4 regions of the Scandinavium lactucae genome follow, and region 1 is predicted to be linked to each of the others. Evidence: predicted binding sites of a transcription regulator. Region 1 holds the regulator's gene; each other region holds the start of a gene.
The links. The regulator Fur, encoded in region 1, represses iron uptake genes when iron is present. The targets are predictions, from matches to a motif close to ATAATAATGAGAACNACTATCAA.
Positions count from the first base shown of each region.

Region 1 (5,742 bases):
CCGTAGAGTTCGTCATCAACTTCGATCGTTTTCATCTTAATCCAGTGAGATATCTTTTCTGAATACAAGTCGTTGGGATTATAAGGACAAAACCCAACAGCGGATAGCGTGTCGGCAAAAACTCAGACGACTACTGAGTGTTGCAGCCGGGCGGCAGAATGCTCAACATGATACCCTAACCCGACGTAGCGAAAAAAAGAACTTTGCCATGAAATTAAACAGCCGAGCGCAAACTGCACAAAACCTGCACACTAATTCTCCCATCGTCCTGGTTCACGGCCTTTTCGGTAGCCTGGATAACCTCGGGATCCTCGCGAGAGATCTGGTTGCCGACCACGATATTCTGCAAGTCGATATGCGTAACCACGGTCTTTCCCCGCGATCCGCGGAAATGACCTATCCGGCGATGGCGCAGGATCTTCTCGACACGCTTGATGCCAATGGTATTGAGAAAGCCACGTTGATCGGTCATTCCATGGGCGGGAAAGCGGTGATGGCGTTTACCGCCCTGGCACCAGAACGCGTCGGAAAACTGGTGGCAATCGATATTGCCCCGGTGAATTATCAGGTGCGTCGTCACGATGAAATCTTTGCGGCCATCAACGCGGTGACCGAAGCCGCTGTCTCAAACCGTCAGCAAGCGGCAGAGGTTATGCGCCAGCATATTAATGAAGAAGGCGTGATTCAGTTCCTGCTGAAATCTTTTGTCGACGGTGAATGGCGCTTCAACGTGCCCACGTTATGGGATCAGTACCCGCACATCGTCGGTTGGGAAACGATTCCCGCATGGGACCACCCTGCCCTGTTTATTGCTGGCGGCAACTCGCCTTATGTCACCAACGCGTACCGCGACGCCCTGTTATCGCAGTTCCCACAGGCGCGAGCGCACGTGATTGCCGGAGCCGGACACTGGGTTCATGCTGAAAAACCGGAAGCAGTACTCCGCGCTATCCGTCGCTATCTGGCGGAATGATTAAAATCCGAGCAAGCAAGCGCCATTGTGGCTCCCGGCGTTGGCGTGTGGGTTTCGCTCATGTATGATTGCGCGCTATCTGCGCCGGGCCTGTCGTCTGGCGGCTTGTTTCCCCGAAGTCACTCTGAATCATGGCAAAAGAACAAACGGACCGAACGACATTAGATTTGTTCGCAAACGAGCGTCGCCCGGGAAGGCCGAAAACCAATCCGCTCTCACGCGACGAACAGTTACGCATTAATAAGCGTAATCAGCTGAAACGCGACAAAAGCAACGGTCTCAAACGCGTTGAGCTTAAGCTCAATAACGATGCCGTCGACGCGCTCAATGAGCTGGCGGATGCCAGAAACATGAGCCGCAGCGAGCTTATCGAAGAGATACTGATGCAACAGCTGGCTGTGTTACACGGCCAGGAACGTGACTGAAAACACGAAATCTTTCACTTTCATTTAGCAGTGAGTGCAGTCCGGCGCAATTGCAGTTCCCGCGCACTTCTCCTCCTGCTATCATTGCCTTTATCTGTGGGCAACATTCCACCATCATTTCATTACGTTTCAAGAGGTTATTTTACTCATGGCAATCACAGGTATTTTTTTCGGCAGCGACACCGGTAACACCGAAAATATTGCGAAGATGATCCAGAAGCAGCTGGGCAAAGACGTTGCCGAGGTGCATGACATTGCCAAGAGCAGTAAAGAAGACCTCGAAGGTTTCGACATTCTGCTGCTGGGTATCCCAACCTGGTACTACGGTGAAGCACAGTGTGACTGGGACGACTTCTTCCCAACGCTGGAAGAGGTAGACTTCAACGGCAAACTGGTGGCCCTGTTCGGCTGTGGCGATCAGGAAGACTACGCAGAGTATTTCTGTGATGCGCTGGGCACCATCCGCGACATCATCGAACCACGCGGCGCGACCATCGTCGGTCACTGGCCAACCGAAGGCTACCATTTCGAAGCCTCTAAAGGTCTGGCCGATGACAACCATTTTGTTGGTCTGGCCATTGATGAAGATCGCCAGCCTGAACTGACCGCTGAACGCGTTCAGAAGTGGGTAAAACAAATCTCTGAAGAGCTGCACCTGGAAGAGATCAAGAACGCCTGATGATGTAACGGCGCAGCGCTCGCGTTGCGCCGTGTGATTGATGAACAGATCGATAGGTTGCGTAAAATTAATAGATATAAGCAATCAAATTAATCGCTACAAATTTTTAACTTTTGAGCACATATCTGTACAATGTCTTCTGTTTTGACGAGGTCGGATGTTTCGCTTTGCAGATGATGCCTCGTTTCTGAAAAGCATACTTTGCTCAGGGTTTGCAGTTTTCATTTAGGCACCGCAGTCCTATAATGAGACGCATTATCCTGAATTCATTCTTAGTAATACTTCCAATAAGGAAGTGTATCGCCTAGCAACAGGACTGATTCCGCATGACTGACAACAATACCGCATTAAAGAAGGCAGGCCTGAAAGTCACGCTTCCTCGATTGAAAATTCTGGAAGTGCTTCAGGAGCCTGACAATCACCATGTCAGTGCGGAAGACCTTTATAAACGCCTCATCGACATGGGCGAAGAAATTGGTCTGGCAACGGTGTATCGCGTTCTGAACCAGTTCGACGATGCCGGGATTGTCACCCGCCACAATTTCGAAGGCGGTAAATCTGTTTTCGAATTGACCCAACAGCATCACCACGATCACCTGATCTGCCTCGACTGTGGCAAGGTTATCGAATTCAGTGATGACTCTATCGAAGCGCGTCAGCGCGAAATTGCCACCAGACACGGCATTCGTCTGACCAACCACAGTCTGTATCTTTATGGCCATTGCGCAGAAGGTGACTGCCGTGAAGATGAGCACGCACATGATGGTGCCGAGAAATAATCGGACATCCAGAAAAGTAAAAGCCAACCTGACGGTTGGCTTTTTTATTGGCATTTTTGGCATAACGTTGGGGCAATAGCGCCAACCGTCGAGGGTTACGGCTTAGGCGTATTGTTACTGCGAATCTCTTTCCACACCTGATCACAACGGGCTTTGACTGCCTGATCGTTGCCGGTACGCGTCGCCAGAATACAATTCTGGTAATCCAGAACGCGTACACTTTCCTGAGTCGCAAACTGCTGATGAGTCTTGTCAGTTTTCAGTACGTTGAGCACGCTCTGGCAGGCTTCAATTTTATCCGGATTTCCTTCAGCGGTATTGATACAGGCGCTGTAGGCATCTTTCAGCTTGCTGTCTTCTTGTGGTGCAGGAGATGGCTGCGCACAGGCCACCAGCCCGGAAGCCATAACGGCGATAAGAATCAATTTTTTCATGATACGGCCTTATCAATGCGCGGCAGGTTTACCCTGCCGCACGCGTGTCAGAAGATAGTGAACGGGGCAATAACGATGAACTTCACGTCACGCTCATCCTGGAAGATGTTGCCATAACCGCCGCCCCAGCTTGGGATGTCGGAGTGGTTGTCGTATTGAGTGAAGTGCAGTTTGAACAGCGTGCCTTTCGCACGGCCTTCCTGCACGGTGTACATCGCATCAAAGCTGTAAGAAGACTCTTTGATTTTGTTCGAGGCGTTGTCTTCACGCTGACCTGCGCTGTTGATATACCAGTCCGCCGGTTTGGCATCCCAGGCATACACGTAAGATGCGCCGACGGCCCAGCCTGGCATATCCCAATTTTTCAGGTCATACATCGCACCGAAGAACACCGCTTTTTCGCCGTTGGCGTTGAAGTCTGAGCGGTTATCCCACCAGATATCCAGACGACCGTTGGAAGAAGCATAGGTCGGGGTCATACGCTGGAGGAAGTAACCCTGCTGGCCTTCTGCTTTTACCCACGTCCCTTCCAGGCGCAGGTCAACTACGTCAGCCACTTTATAGCCGAAGGTCAGTGCCTGTAACCACGCGGTGCCGTCGTAAATATCGTTAATGGTGTTGCTCTCAACGGTGTCACGCGCCCCATAGAATTGGTAGCTGGTTGAGAGTGGCGCGCCGGCAACATCAAATTTGTAGCTGGCTTTGGCGAAGTACTGATCCATAAAGCCTTCTGCCTGACCAAATGCGGCTTCGAGCACCAGGTCATTTTTGAAATCATACTTGGCACCAATGGAGTGCAGATACTCAACTTTGGTTTTCTTATCGTTCTGATAGAAATGGTCTGTTTCGAGGTGCCATGGAGCCTTATATTCGTTGGTCCACATATAGGAGAAGCTCAACGCACCAGCATCACCGTAATCAAAGTTTGCCCCGGCTTCTGCCCCTTGATAGGTACCTGGCATAAAGCTCCAGTGCGGCGCTAAAAGCGTTTGCCCGGTTGGCTGAATATAACCTGCACGCGCCCAGGTCGGACCCAGTTTGAATTTCGCGGCGGCTTTATAAAGGCTGATACCACTCTTATCGCCAGAGTAATCTTCGTCGTAGCCTTTATTAATGGATGAGAACGCAATTTCGTTTGGGTGTCCGCTTTCTGATGATTCCGCCATTTCGATAGCGGTGAAAGCAGCAATATCAAGGCCGATAAAATCGGCGGCATAGCCAGACTGGAAGTCGAGGTTGGCGTTCCAGGTGGAATGGGAAAGGTTAGTTTTGTATTTGTCGCCGTCGGTGACGTCTTTACGGTCACGTTCACGCTGCCAGTAATAAACACCGCCGGTTAAGGTTGAATCGTCTACGAATCCTGCTGCACTGGCTTGCGGAACTGCAATCCAGCCCGACATTGCGGTGACCCCGGCAATAGCCAGCGCCAGCGTACTACGTTTGCCACTGAACGTACGCATGTGTATATCCTCTTTGACTTTTAAAAACGCGCTCACAAAGGTGAACAGCGATAAAAAATAAGTACTGCAAAAAAGTAGCGAGGCAGAAATGTCCTAACGCTATGTCGGTAGACTATTTTTCGCGACGCGAATTATCAATCCTTTTTCCGCACGAAAGCACAAGATTATGACAGGGCGCACATATTTGATTGCGTTTTGTTACAAAGTTGCTTTTTGAAAGGAAATACCAGAAGGTGCATTAGGCTGGGGTTTTACAACGAATTAGAGAATAACGTCAGTTGAAAATGTAACAAGACAGAGGCGGTGTTTCATAGATCGAAATGATATTATTTCGCATCACGAAAATGACTTAAAAAAAGCGCCGCTCAGGGCGACGCTTTTTCATTAGGCGATAACGGAAAGATTACTCGCCCGCTTTGGCCCAGGTATCACGCAGACCGACGGTGCGGTTAAACACCAGCTTCTCAGCGGTGGTGTAACGGCTGTCTAGGCAGAAGTAACCCTCACGTTCGAACTGATGCGCTTTGCCCGCTTCAGCGGCTTTCAGCGAAGGCTCAGCATAGCCCTGCTTGATAACCAATGATTCCGGGTTGATGACCGCCAGGAAGTCCTCTGCGGCACCCGGGTTCGGTACGCTAAACAGACGATCGTACAGGCGAATCTCAACCGGCAGCGCATGCTGAGCGCTAACCCAGTGGATCACGCCTTTCACTTTACGGCCATCCGCCGGATCTTTACTCAGCGTATCGGCATCATAAGTACAGAAGATAGTCGTAATGTTGCCTTCTGCATCTTTCTCTACGCGCTCGGCCTTAATCACGTAAGCGTTGCGCAGGCGCACTTCTTTGCCCATCACCAGACGTTTGTACTGCTTGTTGGCTTCTTCACGGAAGTCAGCGCGATCGATCCAGATTTCACCACTGAACGGCACTTCACGGCTGCCCATTTCAGGTTTGCTCGGATGGTTCGGCATGGTGACGATTTCGCTTTCG
Region 1 is NZ_JAWXRD010000035.1:48,331-54,072, forward strand. It holds gene seqA (replication initiation negative regulator SeqA) at 1-35, opposite strand, end outside; gene ybfF (esterase) at 209-973, shown strand; gene ybfE (LexA regulated protein) at 1,105-1,398, shown strand; gene fldA (flavodoxin FldA) at 1,547-2,077, shown strand; gene fur (ferric iron uptake transcriptional regulator) at 2,404-2,856, shown strand; gene SIK69_RS15430 (ChiQ/YbfN family lipoprotein) at 2,952-3,290, opposite strand; gene chiP (chitoporin ChiP) at 3,338-4,750, opposite strand; gene glnS (glutamine--tRNA ligase) at 5,154-5,742, opposite strand, start outside.

Region 2 (5,742 bases), on a different contig from region 1:
CGATCGTTCCACCTGGACGCCCAACGCGCAGGCGCTGTCGTCGCCCATTTCCAGCAGCCGCAGTTGGCGTACCAGCAGGGCGGCGAAGACCAGCATCAGCAGCAGGATCGGTGCGGCAGGGAAAATTTTCGCCCACGTCAGCCCGTTCAGCGATCCGGCGAACCACAGCCCGGCCGACTGTGCCGTTTCAAGCGAGGCTCGGAGCAGCAGCCAGGTATTGAAGGCCATGAGCATGGCGCGGATCCCAATCCCGATAATGATCAACCGGAAAGTGTCGATCCCATTACGCCACGCCAGCAGCCAGACCAGCAGCGAGGTGACAATCCCGCCCGCCATCGCCGCCAACGCAATAGCAGTCTGATGCTGACCAAACAGCACCATCGCCACCAATACGCCGCTCCATGCCCCGGTGTTGAACCCCATCACGTCCGGGCTGCCGAGCGGGTTACGCATCAGCGACTGGAAAATCGCGCCGCTAACCCCGAGCGCCGCACCGACCAGCAGCGCCATCAGCACCCGCGGCAGTCGCCATTCGGTCACCACCATCGTCACGTTTCGCGGCGCATCGCCCCACAGCGCGGCCAGCACCTGGTTTAAATCCAGCGTCACTGCCCCGCTGCGCAGGCTGTACAGCGCAATGATCAGGCTTACCAGCGTCAGCAGCAGGCAGCTCCATAGCAGACGGCGGGACGGGGCCATCATGCGACACCTCCGCGCGACGGCTGGCGACGCACCAGCCAGATAAGCATCGGCGCGCCGATAAAGGCGCTCACCACCGAGACGCGCAGTTCACCCGGCACCAGCAGGCGGCCAATAATATCAGCGAATAGCAGCAGGGCAGGGGTGGCGAGCAGGGTGACCGGCAGCGACCAGCGGTGATCGCCCCCGACCAGCCAGCGTGAAATATGCGGCACCATCAGGCCGATAAACGCAATCGGCCCAACCAACGCGGTAGCGCTGCCGCTCAAAACGGTAATTGCCAACAGGCCCAAAAGTTGAGTGCGCGCCACTTTATTCCCAAGCGCGCTGGCGGTATCCGCCCCAAGGCTGAGGCTGTTCAGCGAGCGGCTTAACCCGAGTGCGACAACAATGGCGAGAGTGACCGGAATCAGCACCACTTTCAGGGTTTCCAGGGAGCGAATATCCAGCGATCCGGCCTGCCAGAAACGCAGCTGATCGTACACATCGGGATTCAGCAGCGCGATGCCGTTAGAGAGGCCATCGAGCACCGCCCCGAGCGCCACGCCCGCCAGGGTCAGACGCACCGGGCTGAGCTGTCCGCCGCCCTGACTGCCGGTGAAGGCCACCAGCAGCGAGGCAATCAGCGCCCCGCCAAAGGCGAGGAGCAGCTGTTCCTGCGGCAGCGTCAGGCCGAACAGCGCCGCGCCCAGCACGATGGCAAAGCTGGCTCCGGCGTTAACGCCGAGAATGCCGGGGTCGGCAAGCGGATTGCGGGTGAGGGTTTGCATTAAAGCGCCCGCCAGACCGAGCGCGCCCCCGGCCAACAGGCCAGCAAGGGTGCGGGGGAGGCGGGCGTCAAGAACAATGGTGCAGTCGGGACTCCGACAGGTGCCGGACAGGGCGTCCAGTACCACGTTCAGCGGCAGCGGTTTAGCGCCAATTAGCAGGCTGAGCGCGGCAGCGGCTATCAGCAGAATGAGTAATCCGGGCACGGCGACGGTACGCAGCGTGGCGGCAGAAAACGACATAGCAACGTCCATGATGTGATAATGATAGTAATTATCGTTCTCGATCTTATTCGCCTATGTTAGCATGTGCGGCCACGGAAATGGTACCGAAAGATCGTTGAAGGCCCTGTCATGCAAAGACAATCCTGGCTGCTAAATCTCAGCCTGCTGAAGACTCACCCGGCGTTCCGCGCCGTCTTTATCGCCCGTTTTATCTCCATTCTCTCTCTCGGCCTGCTTGGCGTTGCCGTGCCGGTGCAAATCCAGACGCTGACTCACTCCACCTGGCATGTCGGGCTGGCGGTGACGTTAACCGGCGGGGCGATGTTTATCGGCCTAATGCTCGGCGGCGTGCTGGCCGACCGCTATGAACGCAAGAAGCTTATCCTGTTGGCGCGCGGCACCTGTGGCATCGGCTTTATTGGCCTATGGCTGAACGCGCTGCTGCCTGAACCGTCGCTGCTGGCGATTTATCTGCTCGGGATCTGGGATGGGCTGTTCGCCTCGATTGGCGTCACCGCCCTGCTGGCGGCGACACCTGCGCTGGTCGGGCGTGAAAACCTGATGCAGGCCGGGGCGATAACCATGCTCACGGTACGCCTCGGGTCGGTGATTTCGCCGATGGTGGGCGGTCTGCTGCTGGCGAGCGGGGGATTCTCCTGGAACTATTTACTGGCGGCGCTCGGCACCTTCATCACCACCCTGACGCTGCTGCGTCTGCCGTCGTTGCCGCCGCCTCCGCAGCCGCGTGAACATCCGTTGAAATCCTTACTGACCGGCCTGCGCTTTCTGTTTAACAGCCCGTTGATTGGCGGCATTGCGCTGCTCGGCGGTCTGTTGACCATGGCCAGCGCGGTGCGCGTGCTGTATCCGGCGCTGGCGATGAGCTGGAATATGTCGGCGGCGCAGATTGGTATGTTGTATGCGGCGATCCCGCTCGGGGCGGCGTTGGGGGCGCTGACCAGTGGCAATCTGGCGTGTAGCGTTCGGCCTGGGCAAATTATGCTCCTGACCACCGTCGGCGCGTTTGTCGCCATCGGGTTGTTCAGCCTGATGCCGGTCTGGGCGCTGGGCGTGCTGTGTCTGGCGCTGTTTGGCTGGCTGAGCGCCATCAGTTCGCTGCTGCAATATACCTTGATTCAGACCCAAACCCCGGAAGCGATGCTCGGGCGCATTAACGGGTTGTGGACGGCGCAGAACGTCACCGGTGACGCCATCGGCGCGGCAATTTTAGGCGGGGTTGGCGCAATGCTCACCCCGGTTGCGGCGGCGTCAGCCAGCGGTTGGGCGTTGGCGATCGTTGGGCTGATTCTGGTGTTGCTGCTCGGGGAGTTGCGCCGCTTCCGACAAGAAACGGCAGCGGTTTAATCCGGTGGAAGGTGCCCGGTGGCGGCTACGCCTGACCGGGCCTGCACGGCACATTCCGTAGGCCCGACACGCGTGCGCCACCGGGAAAAGGCATCAACCAAATAACGTTTCCAGACGCTGTAGCACCCGCATTGCGCTGTAGTAATCCAGGCGGAAGGTTTCGGTCCCGAGCGCATAAACGCGTTTGTTCTGCACCGCCGACAGGTGCGACAGCAGCGGATTGGCCTCGATGGCGTTGGTATCTTTCTGGTCGCCCGCGAACACAAACAGCGATTCGCCGTTCAGGCCCGTGGCCAGGTTCTCGCCGCCCAGCTGAATTATGTCATGGCGTTTACCCTGGCTCTGGCTGGTGTGCAGCCCGGCAGGCAGCGGGGCAAGGGTGAAACCTAACTGTTCGAGTAGTTTTCCCTGGGCGGATTCCGGCGTCCACAGGTTCGCGCTGTGGGCGGCGGCGGTGTACACCAATGCACTGACCGGCTGTGGCGGCAGTTTCATTTGTTTTTTGAGCGTCGCCAGCTGGGTATCAAATTCGGCGATCCGCGCGGCGGCCTGCTGTTCCTGGCCAGTGATACGACCCAGCTGAGTCAGCAGGGCCTGCCAGCTTTGCGAGTCATAGTTGATAACCAGCGTCGGGGCGATGGTCGACAGCTGATCGTACAGGGCTAACGCCGAGTCGCCGCCGGTAGCACTGACCAGAATCAGGTCCGGCATCTGCGCGGCCACGGCCTCGGCATTCGGTTCGCCGATATACAGCCGCGTGAGCTTGCGCTGTTTCGCCACCTCGCTCCACTGGCGCAAAAAGCCCTGTGCATCCGCCACGCGGTTATTCGGCGTGGTGGCCCCGCTGGCAATCACCGGGGCGTCAATCGCCAGCAAGGAACCGGTCAGGGTCACGCTGGTGGAGACGATGCGCAGCGGTTTGTGCTCGAGCGTATGGCTGCCGCGACTGTCGGTCACCTGACGCGGCCAGTCGGCGGCCACGGCTGAGGTTAATCCTAAAAGGCACAGCCCGGAGATGAGCAGGGTATGACGGAAGAAAACGGGGAATTTCACGACGACAAAGTCCTGTTTTGTGGATGTTAATGAAACTCATTTTCACTTCATGTCTGCCCAGATGCAAGTCGGAAGATGCGGCGGAAGTTGACAAGGGACGCTTTTACTTTTAGCTTACCGAACCAAAATATAAATGATAATCATTATTAATATCTTTATCGTTTTGGAGGATGATATGGAAACGTCACCGGCTGAGGCCGTGCAGGAAGTCGCCCCAACGCTGTCACCCGACAGCTTCTTTTTTATGTCGCCGTACCGCAGTTTTACTACCTCAGGCTGTTTTCGTCGCATCGAACAGCCCGTGGAAGGCGGTGAAGATTTAGCGGGGGCGTTCCAGCACACCCTTGCCAATGCCTTTGCGCAGGCTAAAGCCGCTGGAATTGAACGTCCGCTGCTGGTGGGCGCGATCCCGTTTGATACTACCCAGCCTTCCGCGCTGTTTATTCCGCAGCACAGCGAGGCGTTTTCCCGCACTGCCAAGCAGCACTCCGCCCCTTACGCCGCCAGCATGAAGCCGATGCAGGTTCTGGCGCGTCAGGAAATCCCTGAGCAGGACCTGTTTATGCAGATGGTGGCGAGCGCCGCCGCGCTGACCGCTACGCCGAAAGTCGACAAAGTGGTGCTCTCGCGGCTGATCGAGATAACCACTGACACCCGCGTTGACACCGGGGCGCTGCTGGAGAGGCTGATTGCTCAGAACCCGGCGAGCTTCAACTTCCATGTGCCGCTGCCCGACGGCGGTGTGCTGCTTGGGGCCAGTCCGGAACTGCTGCTGCGCAAAGACGGGGCGCATTTTAGCTCGCTGCCGCTGGCCGGTTCCGCGCGACGTCAGCCGGATAACGTGCTGGACCGGGAAGCGGGCAACCGTCTGCTGGCCTCGCAAAAAGACCGCCACGAGCATGACCTCGTCACCCAGGCGATGAAAAGCGTGCTGGGCCCGCGCAGCGATGCGCTGTCGCTCCCGTCCTCACCGCAGCTGATCACCACCCCGACGCTGTGGCACCTGGCGACCCCAATTGAAGGCGAGGCAAAAGCCGGGGAGAACGCGCTGTCGCTGGCCTGCCTACTGCATCCAACGCCTGCCCTGAGCGGCTTCCCGCACGATGTCGCCAAGCAGCTGATCGCTGAGCTGGAGCCATTCGACCGGGAGCTGTTCGGCGGAATTGTCGGCTGGTGTGATGCCGAGGGTAACGGCGAGTGGGTGGTCACCATCCGCTGCGCCAACGTCCGCGCCAACCACATTCGCCTGTTCGCGGGCGCGGGTATCGTGCCTGCCTCATCCCCGCTGGGGGAATGGCGTGAAACCGGCGTCAAGCTGACCACCATGCTGAACGTGTTTGGCCTCAATTAAGGATTGACGATGAGTGTTGCATTTACGCCCTGGCCACCGGAGCTGGCGGCCCGCTACCGTGAAAAGGGCTACTGGCAGGATCTGCCGCTGACCGACATTCTGACGCGTCACGCCGACAGCGAGCGGCTGGCAGTGATCGACGGCGATCGTCGCTTCAGCTACCGCGACCTGAACGTTCGGGTGGATAACCTGGCGTCGTCGTTGCAGCGTCAGGGACTGCAAGCGGGGGAAACCGCGCTGGTGCATCTGGGCAACGTAGCGGAATTTTATATCACCCTGTTC
Region 2 is NZ_JAWXRD010000002.1:73,458-79,199, reverse strand. It holds gene fepG (iron-enterobactin ABC transporter permease) at 1-702, opposite strand, end outside; gene fepD (Fe(3+)-siderophore ABC transporter permease) at 699-1,709, opposite strand; gene entS (enterobactin transporter EntS) at 1,821-3,056, shown strand; gene fepB (Fe2+-enterobactin ABC transporter substrate-binding protein) at 3,150-4,109, opposite strand; gene entC (isochorismate synthase EntC) at 4,285-5,460, shown strand; gene entE ((2,3-dihydroxybenzoyl)adenylate synthase EntE) at 5,470-5,742, shown strand, end outside.
Region 2: a site for Fur is predicted at 4,237-4,259, ahead of fepB (Fe2+-enterobactin ABC transporter substrate-binding protein). Genes of this name have one in related genera too.

Region 3 (5,742 bases), on a different contig from region 1:
GTATGATCAACGACCTGTTGGTGATGTCGCGCAATCAGTCGAAAAACGCGTTGGTAAGCGAAAATCTGAAGGCCAATCAGCTGTGGGGTGAAGTGCTGGATAACGCTGCGTTTGAGGCCGAACAGGTCGGTAAATCTTTCACCGTCGAGTATCCACCAGGCCCGTGGCCGCTGTACGGTAATCCGAATGCGCTGGAAAGTGCCTTTGAAAATATCGTGCGTAACGCCCTGCGCTATTCGCACACCAAAATTTCAGTCAGCTTCTCGGTGGATAAAGACGGCATCACCATTAACGTGGATGATGACGGGCCGGGCGTAAGCCCTGAAGACAGAGAACAGATTTTCCGTCCATTCTACCGCACCGATGAAGCCCGCGATCGCGAATCCGGCGGCACCGGTCTGGGTCTGGCGATCGTTGAAACCGCTATCCAGCAGCATCGCGGCTGGGTGAAGGCAGATGACAGCCCGCTGGGCGGCTTACGTCTGACCCTGTGGCTGCCATTGTACAAACGAGGTTAAGGGGTGTGGGGGAAATTATTTCCCCCACAGCCGCCGCGAATTATCTTCAATCTGCCCATTCAGACGCCGCTTCTGCATGGTTCGCGTCCAGCTCACCGACAATCCTGCCGCAGACAGCAACCGACGGTACTGTTCATCGTCATACGGCGTGTACCACGCAATCGCCGCCGCGTCATACACTGACACATCACTTAGGCGCGACACCTGTTCCAGCGGCTGTTCCGTCGAGACCTTTCCCGCCACAATTACCCGATACAGCCAGCCCATTTTGCCGCTGCTCTGCATCAGCGAAGACAAGTCGCTAATACCGAAGTGATAATTGAGCTTGAAGCACGGTGAGCGTGGCTGCGTGACCTGAATCAGCGCCTCACCCCAGCGGTAGATATCCCCGATAAATACGGTCTTTTCCGTCATCCCGATCGTGGAGAGATTCTCGCCAAATGCCGGGGCGCAGAACAGGTCTGCCTGTTCGGGAAACTCCCGCGCCCACTCGGCATAATGCTCACGGGGATAGTGGCACAGCGCGCGGTCAGGGCCGCCGTGAATTTTCTTTTCCGCCTGCTCATCGCCCACCAGACCCCGGTCTGTGAGTTCAAGCTCGCCATCGACCTGCCGTTTTGCAATCGCGCTGGGACGGCTACCGTCATACTGCTGCACGCTGCCCGTAAACACGTCCATCGGATATCGCATCTTCCCTCTCCTGCTCTCAAGACTCATCTTCGCTATTTTTGCACGTATTCTGCGCAAAATGCGACAGGCATAAAAAAACCCTGCTGAATCAGCAGGGTTTATTTTCAGCAGCCCGAAAGCCGCGAGACAGGCGTTATCTTTGCCGTCTTATTTCTTAGCTGCAAAACGTGCCGCTGCTTCGTCCCAGTTCACCACGTCCCAGAAGGCTTTGATGTAGTCCGGGCGACGGTTCTGGAATTTCAGGTAGTAAGCGTGTTCCCACACGTCCAGGCCCAGGATTGGGAAACCGGAAGTGCCAGAAATTGCTTCACCCATCAGCGGGGAATCCTGGTTAGCGGTAGACACGACAGCCAGTTTGCCGTCTTTCAGTACCAGCCACGCCCAGCCAGAACCGAAACGGGTGGCGGCTGCTTTCTCGAACTCTTCTTTGAATTTCTCAACGGAGCCGAAGGTGCTTTCGATAGCCGCTTTCAGGTCGCCCTGCAGAGTGGTACCGTTTTTCAGGCCTTTCCAGAACAGGCTGTGGTTAGCGTGGCCGCCGGCGTTGTTACGCAGAACGGTTTTCTTGTCTGCTGGCAGCTGATCCAGTTTAGCGATCAGTTCTTCAACCGGCAGATTAGCGAATTCTGGCAGGCTTTCCAGCGCCGCATTGGCGTTGTTCACGTAGGCCTGGTGGTGTTTAGAGTGATGGATTTCCATCGTCTGCTTGTCAAAGTGCGGCTCAAGGGCATCGTACGCGTACGGAAGGGATGGCAGTGTATAACTCATATTCATCTCCAATTATCATCGGGCGGCAGAGGTGTTACGCCGCGTAAGCAGTTGGTCCATTATAGTTAATTAAATGATATTGAAAATGCTTATCAATGCCGTAATTTTAATAAGGTTATAACTTTTGGTGATGTGGCTGAATTTGTGAGCCCGCTCAAGGGGAACACGCGCTTTTTGCCAGGTCTGCGGGTTCTACGGCAGCGGCCCGAAGGTTAATCAACTGGCTGATTTTTATACTCCATGCTTCAGATGAAAGAATCATCGATGTAAAACATGAGGGTAAAAAATGAGTCACGCGATTACGATGGGTATTCTTTGGCATTTGATAGGTGCGGCCAGTGCAGCCTGTTTCTATGCCCCCTTCAAGAAAGTTAAAAATTGGTCCTGGGAAACGATGTGGGCCATTGGTGGTTTTGTTTCATGGCTGATTCTGCCCTGGTCAATCAGCGCCATGCTGTTGCCAGATTTCTGGGCATACTTCGGTTCTTTTAATGCCTCTACGCTGCTGCCAGTGTTCCTGTTTGGCGCTATGTGGGGGATCGGTAACATCAACTACGGCCTGACCATGCGCTACCTCGGCATGTCGATGGGTATCGGGATCGCTATCGGCATCACGCTGATTGTCGGCACCCTAATGACGCCTATCATCAATGGTCAGTTTGATGTGTTGATTGGCACCCAGGGTGGGCAGATGACGCTGTTGGGCGTGCTGGTTGCGGTTATCGGCGTGGGCATTGTTACCCGTGCCGGGCAGCTAAAAGAACGCAAGATGGGCATCAAGGCTGAAGAGTTCAATCTCAAGAAAGGTCTGATCCTGGCGGTCATGTGCGGGATTTTCTCCGCAGGCATGTCATTTGCGATGAATGCCGCCAAACCGATGCATGAAGCCGCCGCCGCTCTCGGCGTCGATCCGCTGTACGTTGCCTTGCCAAGCTATGTCGTTATTATGGGCGGCGGCGCGGTGATTAACCTCGGTTTCTGTTTCATCCGCCTTGCGACCAAATCAAATCTGTCGATAAAAGCGGACTTCTCGCTGGCAAAACCGATGATCATCGGCAATATCCTGTTTTCCGCGCTTGCCGGTCTGATGTGGTATTTGCAGTTCTTCTTCTACGCCTGGGGTCACGCGCGCATCCCGGCACAGTATGACTACATGAGCTGGATGCTGCACATGAGCTTCTACGTGCTGTGCGGTGGTGTGGTGGGTCTGATCCTGAAAGAGTGGAACAATGCCGGACGCCGCCCGGTGGGCGTACTGAGCCTGGGTTGCGTGGTGATTATTATCGCGGCCAATATCGTGGGCTTAGGCATGGCCAACTGATTACGCTACCCTTTTATGCCGATGACGCCACTGCCCTGGCGTCATCCCCACCTCCCGGTTAAAGACCACCGAAAAATAGTTACTGTCCTCAAAGCCGCAGTGCATCGCGATTTCTCCGATCATCAATTCAGAATGCCCCAGCAGATACTGCGCATGGCAGATGCGCAGCTGGCGCAAATAATGGTTGATGGTCATCCCCGTCTGACTACGAAACTGCTGACGCAGCGCCCGTTCGCTACAGGCCTGCTGTTCGCAGAAATTGTCCAGAGCAAAAGGTCGGTTCAGACTACCCGCCAGCGCGGTGAGCAGTTTATCGAGCAGCGCCTCGCTTTCGGTCGCCGCCAGGTTATCGGTGGCGTAACGATGCCGGTGTAAGGTCATTACCAGTTGGGCAAATAACAACTCAGCCATCTCGTTCGCGTCACTACAGGCTTTATGGCTCTCCTGCTCAAGCGCGGTAATGACCTGTCGCGCCAGAGTCATGCCGCTGCTGCCAATTCGCCAGTGCGGCGTCCAGTTCATCCCGTTCAGACCAGGAATATGCGCCGCCCAATCGACGTTGAGTTTCAATCGCTCCGGACAATAAATAATGTTCTGCAATACCAGGTCGTTCACCGAGGCATAGGAGTGTTTGTCTTCGGCGCGAATGTAGAACAAATCGCCGCGGGTGATGCGGTACGGACGATCGTTGAGGATGTGCAGCCCGTTGCCACGCCACACCAGTACCAGCTCGCAAAACTCATGGGTATGCTCCGCAAACACATTTTGCGGATAGCGATCGGCCACCGCCACCGCCTGCTGCAGTGACGTAAAGAATTCGGCTTTACGAAGAATAAGTGGAGCGACCACAGCGAGACCTCAAACAGCAAATAACCGAATATTATTAACTGTTTTTACAGCATAAAACGGTGACTGCTCTCGCGTTACTGAAGCAGGGTATCGCGTCCCTGGCGAATATCGCGCGGCGACCAGTTAAACTCGCGGCGAAAAAGCGTTGAAAAGTGATTACTGTCGCCAAAACCACAGCGAAATGCGATATCAGTGACGCTTTCGTCACTGTGGCGTAACAGATGCCGCGCTTTGGTCAGACGAATACGATTGAGATAACGCTGCGGCGTCATGCCGGTGTGCTGTTTAAGCTGGCGGTGCAGCGTACGCAGCGACAGTGAAAAGCGGTCCGCCAGCGTTTCCCAGCACACTTCATCGGCAAAATTATCTTCCAGCCACGCCATCAGCAAATTCAGACGCGCATCGTTATTGGTCGCCTCCGCCGCCAGACTGCCCTGCCGCAAATGCACCAGCAGCTGCATAAACAGAATTTCTCGGTTGGCGATGGTATGCATGTCGTCCCCGCTATCGAGCGTTTCCATCTGCTGCACCACCTGCCTCACCTGCTGCAACACCGCCTGATTTACCCGCCAGTGCGACGGATACACACCGTCCTGCTCCTGCGGCAACAGCTGTTCCAGACCAGACAGAAAGCGGAACGCGTCAGGGGAACGGTACAACACGTTGGTCAGGCACAGGTTATCGGTGTGCTCGTACAGATGGCGGTCGTGATCGCGTACGAAACACACCGTCCCGCCAGTGATGGTATAGGGCTGGCCGTTGAACACATGAATACCCGTCCCATGTTCGACGATCACAATCTCATGAAAATCGTGGTGATGCTCAGGGAACTCCGCTTGTGGCAGCCGTGGCTCAATGGCAACAGGTGCATGTCCTGACGGAAAAAAATCCACGCTGTGCAGTACGGTCATAATGGCCCCACGAAATGAGAAAAGTTATCAGGATAATAAGCAGCCCCCGCCATTCTCACCTTGAATTTTTGACAGCAAAGCACGCAAACCCTGTCTGTTTTTCAAGAAACGACAGGAAAAATCAGGAAATGGGTTCAGCGTCACATCCGCATGAAGCGGGCTCATTACTGGAAAGTGTGACGCCTCTCACGTTCATCTTTGCTTTCTTGCCAGCCGCCATTTTCCCCTGTCAGTGGTGAGAAGGTCGACAGGCTGGCGCTCCTTCAGACTGTCTGCAATGACTATCAGAAGGACCCTGCCATGAGTTTTCGCCATTGTGTGGCGGTTGATTTAGGTGCCTCCAGCGGGCGCGTCATGCTGGCCAGTTACGACCGCAAAAAACGGACCCTGGCACTGCGTGAGATCCACCGTTTTATGAATACGCTACAGAAAGTGGACGGCACAGACTGCTGGGATATCGACAGTCTTGAAGCTGAGATCCGCTGCGGACTACAGAAAGTATGCGATGACGGCATTCTTATCGACAGCATCGGGATCGACACCTGGGGCGTGGATTTTGTGCTGCTGGACAAAGACGGCCAGCGCGTTGGCCTGCCGGTGTCCTACCGCGACAGCCGCACCCAGGGCGTAATGCAGCGTGCGGAAACGCAGCTCGGCCGCGCCGACATCTATCGCCGCAGCGGCA
Region 3 is NZ_JAWXRD010000039.1:37,878-43,619, forward strand. It holds gene cpxA (envelope stress sensor histidine kinase CpxA) at 1-518, shown strand, start outside; gene yiiM (6-hydroxyaminopurine reductase) at 534-1,208, opposite strand; gene sodA (superoxide dismutase [Mn]) at 1,356-1,976, opposite strand; gene rhaT (L-rhamnose/proton symporter RhaT) at 2,263-3,297, shown strand; gene rhaR (HTH-type transcriptional activator RhaR) at 3,298-4,146, opposite strand; gene rhaS (HTH-type transcriptional activator RhaS) at 4,221-5,057, opposite strand; gene rhaB (rhamnulokinase) at 5,358-5,742, shown strand, end outside.
Region 3: a site for Fur is predicted at 2,050-2,072, ahead of sodA (superoxide dismutase [Mn]). Genes of this name have one in related genera too.

Region 4 (5,742 bases), on a different contig from region 1:
TGCGCCTCGAACAGATGATGCCACTGTTGCAGCGCGTTACTGCTGTTCAGTAAGCCAGCCATAGCCCTGCTCCTCCAGCTGTTTAACCAGCGTGAAATCGCCAGACTTCACGATACGCCCCTGATACAACACGTGGACAAAATCGGGTTTGATGTAGTCCAGAATACGCTGATAGTGGGTAACGATGATGAACGCCCGCTTGCCATCGCGCAGCGCATTCACGCCGTCGGAGACAATTTTCAGGGCGTCAATGTCCAGCCCGGAATCCGATTCATCCAGAATACACAGCTCAGGCTCCAGCACCGCCATTTGCAGAATGTCGTTGCGCTTTTTCTCGCCACCGGAGAAACCCACGTTGACCGACCGGGTGAGCAAATCTTCCGGCATTTTCAGCAATTTGATTTTCTCTTCCATCAGATCCTGAAAATCGAAGCGATCCAGCGTTTCCTGGCCGCGATACTCCCGCACCGCATTGAGCGCGGTTTGCAGGAAGAACTGGTTGCTGACCCCCGGGATTTCGACCGGATACTGGAAGGCCATGAAAATACCTTCTCCGGCACGGTCTTCCGGTGCCAGTTCGAGCAAATCCTTACCTTTAAACTCTACTGTGCCGCCGATAACTTCATAATCCTCGCGTCCGGCCAGGGTGGCGGAGAGTGTACTTTTCCCGGAACCGTTCGGCCCCATAATGGCATGGACTTCCCCCGGGCGAATCTCAAGGTTCAGCCCGCGCAGGATCTCTTTGTCTTCAACTGCGACCTGTAAATCTTTAATGCTTAACATGTGTATCCCTTAATCCTTAACCGACGCTGTGTTCGAGGCTGATGGCCAGCAGTTTTTGCGCTTCCACCGCGAACTCCAGCGGCAGCTCTGAGAAAACGTCCTTACAGAAACCATTAACGATCATTGAAATCGCGTCGTCTTCACTGATGCCACGCTGCAAACAGTAGAACAGCTGATCTTCGCCGATACGCGAGGTGGTCGCCTCGTGCTCAAGCTGGGCGGTGTTATTGCGGCATTCCACGTACGGGAAGGTGTGCGCCCCACTGTCAGGGCCAATCAGCATCGAATCACACTGGGTAAAGTTGCGCGCGTTGGTCGCCGTTGGCATGATTTTCACTAAACCCCGGTAGCTGTTCTGGCTGTGCCCGGCGGAGATGCCTTTCGAGATAATGGTCGATTTGGTGTTCTTGCCAATGTGGATCATCTTGGTGCCGGTATCGGCCTGCTGATGGCCGCTGGTCAGCGCCACTGAGAAAAATTCACCAATCGAGTTGTCTCCGCGCAGAATACAGCTCGGGTATTTCCAGGTGATGGCTGAGCCGGTTTCTGACTGCGTCCATGACATCTTGCTGTTTTCGCCTTCACACAGCGCACGCTTGGTGACGAAATTGAGGATGCCGCCGGTGTTGTTATCGCCAGGAAACCAGTTCTGCACTGTGGAATATTTTACTTCAGCGTCTTTGTGGATGATGACTTCCACCACCGCCGCATGCAGCTGATAGCTGTCGCGCACCGGGGCCGAACAGCCCTCGATATAGCTGACGTAGCTGCCTTCATCGGCCACCAGGATCGTACGTTCGAACTGCCCGGTTTTTTCGGCATTAATACGGAAGTAGGTGGACAGCTCCATCGGACAGCGCACACCTTTTGGCACATAAATAAACGTACCGTCGGACGCCACCGCCGCGTTAAGTGCGGCAAAGAAGTTGTCGTTGCTGGGCACCACCGTGCCGAGGTACTTCTGCACCAGATCGGGATAATCGTGGATGGCCTCGCCAAATGAACAGAAAATGATGCCCTGTTCACCCAGCTTTTCCCGATAGGTGGTGGCGACGGAAACGGAGTCAAAAATTGCATCGACCGCCACTTCTCGCCCTTCACGCACCGGTACCCCGAGCAGGCCAAACGCGTCTTCAACTTCCTGGCTCAGGAAAGTATTGGCACCGGTTTGCTGCACCGCTCCAGGCTCTGAGGCGCAGGTTTCATCACAGTTGCCGCAGGATGGCGCAGAGTAATAGCTGTAATCCTGGTAGTTCAGCTTGTCATAATGGGCTTTCAGCCAGTGCGGCTCTTCCATCTCAACCCATGCCCGATATGCGTTCAGGCGAAACTCGAGCATCCACTCCGGCTCATTACGTTTGGCTGAAATTGCCCGTACCACTTCCTCGCTGATCCCTTTCGCCAGTTCATCGGTCTGTAGTTGGGTAAAGAACCCTTCTTTATAGTTGAGCTGACCACCGGCCCAGGTTTTGACATCGTCAGTTGCTTCAGTATTACGAGACATAGTTACTCCGCCTGCACGCCAAAACTTTCGCCACAGCCACATTCATGCTGCGCCTTCGGATTATGGAACTTAAAGATTTGGTTTAAGCCTTCACGCACGTAATCGACTTCCGTCCCGTCGATAAACGGCATCGCCTGTAACGGCACCCATAGCTTCGCGCCGTCCACTTCGAACAACAAATCGTCCGCTTTCGGCTCGGTAACGGTATCCAGTACGTAAGCAAAACCTGCGCAGCCGGAGGTTTTAATCCCCAGCCGAATCCCTTGCACACCCTGCTTGACCGCCAGATCGCAGACATGGGCTGCTGCCGCGGGCGTCAGACTTATACCGCGCCATGCAAAGTCAGCAGGATTGAAGGTTTCTGATTGCAATTCCATAGGTCCACCTTTTCAGTTGAAGCCACCAGGCCATCTCCCTATGTTAGTGATAATGATTCTCACTTCAACCCCTTGCCAGCAGGGGCTTTCACAGGAATACCTGCATTAGAGGCCTTTTACTAAGCATAGACCCTATGCAAAGGGTGAACAGGTAGATTGGGAATTGTTTAATGCATTGAAAAATAGATGCTTTGGCCAGAAACGCGTGGAGAAATTACGGAAATGAAAAGATGTATAGAAAATACCGATTTATGAGATAGGCTTTCGGCTTGCAACAGCCACAAAAAAGCCCTGAGGCGGTTAACCTCAGGGCTTGCACAACCATTTAAGATGATTCAGTACAGTGAAGCCTGACCCGCCGGGCGGGTTTTGAAACGGCGGTGTACCCACAGATATTGTTCAGGCGCACGCAGGATCTCTTTTTCAATCACCTTGTTCATGTAGCTCGCGGCCAGGAACTCATCCTCCGTCGGATAATCTTTCAACGGTTCACTGATGAACAGGCTGTAGCCACGGTTATTGGCTTTACGCACCATGGTGATCGTCAGCAGAGCGGAGCCTGACAAACGCTGAAGGACAAACGTACCGTTGGTGGTCGCCGCCTGCTGCACATTAAAGAACGGCGCAAAGGTACTGCCTTTCGGGCCGTAATCCTGATCCGGTGCAAACCACACCGCTTCGCCGTGTTTCAGCGCAGTGACCAGACCACGCAGGTTACGACGATCAATCATCGCTTTGTTGGAGCGCAGGCGACCTTTGGTTTGCACCCACTCCATCAATTTGCTGTTATGCGGACGATAGGTGGCCATCATTGGTCGGCACAAGCCCATGGTTCTGCCGCCGAGTTCCAGCGACATAAAGTGCACGCCAACCACCATCACGCCTTTTTGGGTTTCCAGCGCTTTGGTCAGGTTCTCATACCCTTCTACGTCAAACCATTTCTTAACCCGGGCATCGCTCCAGAACCAGGCCATGCCGGTTTCAATTAATCCCATGCCGAGCGAAATAAAGTTTTGTTCGATGAGCTTCTCTTTTGCCTCGTCTGTCATATCCGGAAAACAGAGCGATAGATTTCTTGACGCGATCTTTTCTCTTCTTTTCAAAAAGGGGCGAGAGGCACGACCGAGCGATGAGCCGATGAGATAAAGTAAGGGATAAGGGAGTTGGACTATCAGCCAGAGTACACCTAAACCGAACCAGGTTAACCAGTTACGAGGGTGCAACAGCGCTGTGTCGAAGGCTTTTGCCATCGTTAATTCCTGTAAACATGTGTACCAGTAACGCGTAAGGAAAAAACGAAGGAAATCATCAATCTTTAGGCGATACATTGTGAATTTTAACGTGAGTTAAACGAGTGTTCAACCAAGAATCAGAATGCTACATCTGCCTGCAAAAAGATAGTGAATTAATCTGAAGCTATTCTTAAGTGGTCAGAAATAAAACGGGAGTATTCTGATGCTTATGCGCGGTTAATTACCGCGCTAATCTTCTTAATGTTATTCCGTTATTTACACCACTGCAGTGGTGAGCCGCGACGAGCAGCACAATTTGCCCTGCTCGTCGAAGATATCTATCTGCCAGACCTGGTGCCGACGCCCGGCGTGAAGCGCTTTACAGACGCCGCGCACGCGCCCGCTGCGCACCGGGCGAAGGTGATTGGCGTTCACTTCCACGCCGACCACTTTTTCGTCGCCTTCGGTGCACAGATACCCCGCTACTGATCCAAGTGTTTCTGCCAGTACCACAGACGCGCCGCCGTGCAACAGACCAAAGGGTTGATGGGTGCGGCTGTCAACCGGCATCGTGGCCTCCAGGCTGTCTTCACTCAGTCGTTCAAAGCGAATATCCAGCAGGCCGACCATGTTGCCCTCCCCCATGGCGTTGAGCTTTTCAAGCGAGGCGCTACGTTTCCAGATCATCCTATTATCTCCAGTAAAGCCTGTAACGGATGGCGTACCCCGCTGCCCTCCACGCGCTTCACCTGGCTACGACAGGAATAGCCCGTCGCCAGACAGCGGTTGCGGGGCAGGCGTTGCATCGCCTGCTGCCATGAAAGGGCGTAGATACCGAGCGAGTTGTCGAGATTCTTCACTTCATGACCATAGGTGCCCGCCATGCCGCAGCAGCCGACGCTCACGCTTTCCAGTTTTGCCCCGAAACGCGCGAATATCGCCGCCCACTGATTAGACGCCATCGGCAGGGCGGTCACTTCGGTGCAGTGACCAAACAGATACCACGCTTCACCGCTAACCTCGCGCGTTTCACTTTTTTCCAGCGCTTTCGGTAACCATTCATGTACCAGTTGCACCTGGAAATCGCCGCGCTGATCGCCGAGGGTTTGCTTGTATTCATCGCGATAACAGAGCACCAGCGCGGGATCAACGCCAACCATCGGCATCTCAAGCTGCGCCACACGGTTGAGGAAATCAGCGGTTTTCTTCGCGGTTTTCGCAAAGCGTGTGAGGAACCCTTTAATGTGCTGCGCTTTGCCATTGGGCGAGAATGGCAGCACCACTGGCTGATAGCCCACCTTTTCTATCAGGCGAATAAAATCGGCCACCACCTGGGCGTCGTAGTAGCTGGTGAACGGATCCTGCACCACCAGCACCCTCTTCGCTTTTTGTTCCGGACTGAGCGCCTCGAGCTGTTCAAGGGTCATGTTCGCCGAACGGTGCCCGACCAGCTGCTGCTGTAAGGACGGCGTGGACAATAATGGCAGGTCAATCATGCCGATATGTTTCTTCGACAGGTTCCTCACCCAGGGCTGGCTAATGAAGAAATTAAAGGTCTTCGGGGCGCGGGCCATCAGTGGGGCGTAACTCTCCACCGTAGCAACCACATGATCGCGCAGCGGACGTAAATATCGAGTGTGATACAGCTGCAGGAAGCGCGAGCGGAATTCCGGCACATCGATTTTTATCGGACACTGGGTAGAACAGGCTTTACACGCCAGACAGCCTGACATTGCCTCTTTCACTTCATGCGAAAAATCGTACTCGCCTTTATTGGCGTGCCAGCTATTGCGGGTCCGTTCAATCAGGGCACGCAGGCTGGCGCGCTTCCCCGGCAGCTCTTTTT
Region 4 is NZ_JAWXRD010000034.1:63,778-69,519, reverse strand. It holds gene sufD (Fe-S cluster assembly protein SufD) at 1-62, opposite strand, end outside; gene sufC (Fe-S cluster assembly ATPase SufC) at 37-783, opposite strand; gene sufB (Fe-S cluster assembly protein SufB) at 800-2,287, opposite strand; gene sufA (Fe-S cluster assembly scaffold SufA) at 2,290-2,664, opposite strand; gene lpxP (kdo(2)-lipid IV(A) palmitoleoyltransferase) at 3,000-3,914, opposite strand; gene menI (1,4-dihydroxy-2-naphthoyl-CoA hydrolase) at 4,173-4,583, opposite strand; gene ydiJ (D-2-hydroxyglutarate dehydrogenase YdiJ) at 4,580-5,742, opposite strand, start outside.
Region 4: a site for Fur is predicted at 2,705-2,727, ahead of sufA (Fe-S cluster assembly scaffold SufA). Genes of this name have one in related genera too.